2 regions of the Lysinibacillus louembei genome follow, and region 2 is predicted to be linked to the other one. Evidence: predicted binding sites of a transcription regulator. Region 2 holds the regulator's gene; the other holds the start of a gene.
The links. Region 2 encodes LexA, which represses DNA repair genes until DNA is damaged. Its sites were predicted from a motif close to CGAACATATGTTCG; they were not measured.
Positions count from the first base shown of each region.

Region 1: the regulator LexA is predicted to act here: its motif matches at 946-959, upstream of R6U77_RS15780 (type IA DNA topoisomerase).

Region 1 covers NZ_CP137624.1:3,171,735-3,173,946, reverse strand. Annotated here, with positions in the region: gene R6U77_RS15790 (glucosamine 6-phosphate synthetase) at 1-342, opposite strand, end outside; gene R6U77_RS15785 (hypothetical protein) at 718-864, opposite strand; gene R6U77_RS15780 (type IA DNA topoisomerase) at 991-2,212, shown strand, end outside.
Region 2 covers NZ_CP137624.1:3,684,013-3,686,224, reverse strand. Annotated here, with positions in the region: gene R6U77_RS18475 (gamma-glutamyl-gamma-aminobutyrate hydrolase family protein) at 1-664, shown strand, start outside; gene lexA (transcriptional repressor LexA) at 1,058-1,678, opposite strand; gene yneA (cell division suppressor protein YneA) at 1,966-2,212, shown strand, end outside.

The DNA of each region.
Region 1 (2,212 bases), 510 kb from region 2:
TGACGTTTGCTGGACATTATCAAGAAGCAATGCTCCAAGCTGATGGTTGTTGTTATCTCCAACTAAAAATTGCAAATTTACCGACTGCTCTTCACATGTTCCTTTAAATTCAACAACAGCTTGCTCACGCTGAGTTTTGAAAAAGACCCATTTACCTTTTGTGCAAGAATGGTCTAGCACCTCTTCAATCGTTGCTTCATTTTTTACACTAAATGATTGCTGCTTCATTTCATCTATGTATGGATTTGCTGTAATATCATCCTTTGGGCCATAAAAATAAACAAAAAGCCCAAGCATGCCGAGTGGTATAAGCCAAAAAATCGTACGTTTGCCAAATTTCATTTTTCTACCTCCTTATCAAGCATTATAGCATTTGCTTATGATGTGCGAATAGTGAAAAAAATGAATTGATTTTTTCAAAAATATTCCTTAAAATGAAGACGAAGGGGTGAATTGTTTGAATTTTATGATTGTTTTTCCTATATTAATAGTTTGGATTTTTATTCATTCGGTTATTAGCCAAAAATATTATTGGAAAGCAAGTCTTGCTAGCATATGCTTATATTTTGTTTGCATTGTTGCGCTACGAGACATGCTACCATTTCTTATCATTTTTTATATGTCCGCAATTTATTTGACGATGATGAGCATTGGTTGTTATAAGCAAAGAATTACAGTACGAGGATAGGACAGCCTATCCTCGTTTATTGCTATGTATTAACGTTCGCTTAGCTTTTCCACAACTTCCTTCAACAACATATTCCTCTCGCGCTGTAGCTTAATCAGTGAAATCGCAAACCATATCCCAACAATAATTGGTAAAACATAAATAATTAATAATGGTAATATTGCTAAACCTGTCAATCTATTTCCCTTCAATTCAATATTCTGTTTCATTATATATTAAATATGGAAAAAATAGAAATGTATTTAGAAAGAAATTTACAAACATATGTGCGTCTAATATAATGGAAATAACAGAAGGGAGCGATGTATAAAGTGAGAGCACTACTCATTGCCGAAAAGCCGTCGCTAATGCGAGATATTGAAAAAGTATATAAGCGGATGCAGTTGCCATACACAATTGACTTTGCCTCATTTGTGGGACATGTTGTGGAGTTAAAGGAGCCCCATGAATATAAAAAGGAATGGAAAAAGTGGGATTTAGCTGTTTTACCAATGATGCCTGAGCGCTACGAATTCCGCGTCAAAAAGACGGCCTATAAAGTGTACAAGGAGCTGGAGCAAAAGCTCAAAGCAGGACGCTATGATTTTATTATTAATGCGTGTGACGCAGGAATGGAAGGTGAAAATATTTTTTATTCCTTTTATAAAAAAGTAGGCTGCAAGCTGCCTGTTAAACGATTTTGGACATCGCAAACTACGGATAGTGCTATCCAAAAGGCATTAACGCATTTATTAGATGAAAACGATGCATTAATTCGTAATTTGCGCAATGCGGCGATGTATCGCATGATATTTGACTGGCTGATTGGCTTAAATTTAACACGTGTTGCCACAGTGAAGGGCGGGCGTACAATTAAAGTAGGGCGTGTTATGACGCCGACCCTTGCGATTGTTGTGCAGCGAGAGCTGGAAATTCGCAACTTTAAGCCAGAGCCCTATGCGCAGATTGAACTACAGCTACCTGAAATGACTGCATTATGGTTTGATCCAATCCAAAACACGAATAAAATACAGCCTGACAAAGTGCAGGAAATCGTCGCACGTATTACAGCAACAGCGCTTGTGAAGAAGCTAAACACAGAGCGTAAAATATTGCCTGCACCACCGCTTCATTCATTGTTAGAGCTGCAAAAGGAAGCGAATAAATTTTACGGCTTTACATCTGCCACGACATTGAAAATTGCGCAAAGCTTATATGAAAAAAAGCTCATCACTTATCCACGTACAGAATCAAAGCATTTACCAACAGCCTTTGCCGCAAATATTGCCGCACATTTACAAGCGATAAGTGCAGTGGAACAATATAAAGAAGTGACGGCTAGCATTTTAGGCAATCCACAAAAAATTCAACAGGTCACTGCCTCAAAGCGCTATGTTGATGATAAGAAATTGACCGACCATCATGCCATTACGGTAACAGATGTAGCAGTGGGACGCAAAAAGCTAACAGAGGCAGAATGGAAAGTCTACCATCTTATTTGTAAACGACTTTTAGCGATTTTTTTACCTGCCTACACATTCGATA
Region 2 (2,212 bases):
TACAGGGGATAAAAAACTAGAAATAAATGAAACATACATACAGTCTGTAGAGCTAGCTGGAGGAATTCCTTTATGCATTCCACATCTCGATGCATATGACGTGGAGCAAGTATTAAATAAAGTAGACGGTCTACTATTAATTGGGGGACATGATGTCAACCCGCAATTATATGGGCAAGAGCCGCATCAAAAGCTAGGTATGTTTCATACAAAACGAGATAACAGTGATTTAGCCATTGTACAAAATGCCTTTCAGCGCAATATGCCGATATTGGCAATATGTCGCGGTCATCAAGTATTGAATGTAGCATTTGGCGGTACGTTAATTCAAGATATTCCATCACAATCGGAGCAATCAATTGCACATGTGCAAGCTTCTTTAAGAGATGAGGCAACACATACAGTTAAAATTAATGGAGAAAAGCTTCATGCTATTTTTGATGTGGAGCAAGTCCGCACAAATTCCTTCCATCATCAAGCAATTGATCAGCTAGGAGAAGGATTAGTCATTGCAGGTGTTGCAGCAGATGGCATCAACGAAGCGGTTGAGCATGAAGGACATCCATTTTGTATTGGGGTACAATGGCATCCAGAGGCAATGGCACCATCTGGTGATGAGCATTCTATTAAACTTTTTAAAGCATTTATTGAAGCATGTAAATAATAAAAAGGTATATGGGTGTCTGAAAAGAGGTATATTAAACCTCCTTTTCGGACACTTTTGCTGTTTTGTTAAAATATTTGCTGAAGTACAGCATCCACTAATAGAAGATAAATTTCATAGGAAATCGCCAATTTTATTTAAAAATCCACGAAAATCATGCTATTAATTATTGAAATGGGCTATTTTTGAGAAATTATCAATCATTGTTGAACATGCACATTTTTTATTTGTTATATAAAATAGCATTAATTCCTCACTAGCAAGCTTTTTAGTGATTTTTCTTCATATTCATTTAACCTCAAATATTCTTCTTTATTTCCACAATGTAATGATTCGAAAGCTATGCTAGCTAAAAAGCGGAGCTGCCCAAAGATGGGTAGCTCCGCTTTTCATTTATTGGATTTTACGATATAGTCCAACAACATGACCTAAAATCGTTACTTGATTCACTAAAATTGGGTCCATTGAAGAGTTTTCAGGCTGTAAACGGAAATGCGTTTTTTCTTTATAAAAGCGTTTAACCGTTGCTTCATTATCTTCTGTCATTGCTACTACGATATCACCATTATTGGCTGTCGATGTTTGTTTTACGATCACATAATCTCCATCTAGTATACCTGCTTCAATCATTGATTCACCCATAATTTCAAGCATAAACAGTTGATCTTCAGCAGAGCCATAGGAGTTAGGTAACGGGAAATATTCCTCGATATTTTCGATGGCAGAAATAGGAAGTCCAGCTGTTACTTTACCGATTAACGGGACATGGATAACACCTTGTTGTTCAATATCATTATCGCTAGTATCCAAAATTTCAATTGCACGTGGCTTTGTTGGATCACGTCGAATAAGTCCCTTGCTTTCTAAGCGAGCTAAATGTCCATGCACAGTAGAACTCGATGCTAAACCGACTGCTTCTCCGATTTCACGAACTGACGGTGGATAACCTTTTGACTTAACCTCTTCTTTAATAAAAGCTAAAATTGCTTCTTGGCGTTTTGATACTTTTGTCAACTCACTCACCTCTTTTAATTTTTAGTAAAATATCCTGCCTCTCTAAATATAAAGAGAGGGAACTATAGTTAGTCTTGCTCAGCATATGTAGAAAGCCTACTGAACTAAAATAAAGCCTTAAATAACACATAATTGGTAGAACAAATTTTCTTGTTTTTAGTATAACAAAAGAGAAAACAGAAAGCAAACGTTAGTTCGAAAAAAATATTGACAAGAAACGTTTGTTCGTTTTATTATAAGAACATATATTCCGAACGGATATTCTGTTTATTTAGGAGGAGTTAAATATGAATTGGTTGAAAAAAAATAATTATATTGCAATTTTTGTTGCATTTACGCTGTTTGTCATTTCAATACTAGTAATTACAGATGAAGAAATTGAACAATATGAGGAAATTGTTATTGCTCATGGAGATACGCTATGGTCTTTGGCCGAACAATATCGAGGCAAAATGTCAACAGAGCAATGGATTGGCTTTGTGAAAAAAACAAATTATCTTACGGATGAAAAAATAGTAAGTGGACAGCAGTTAC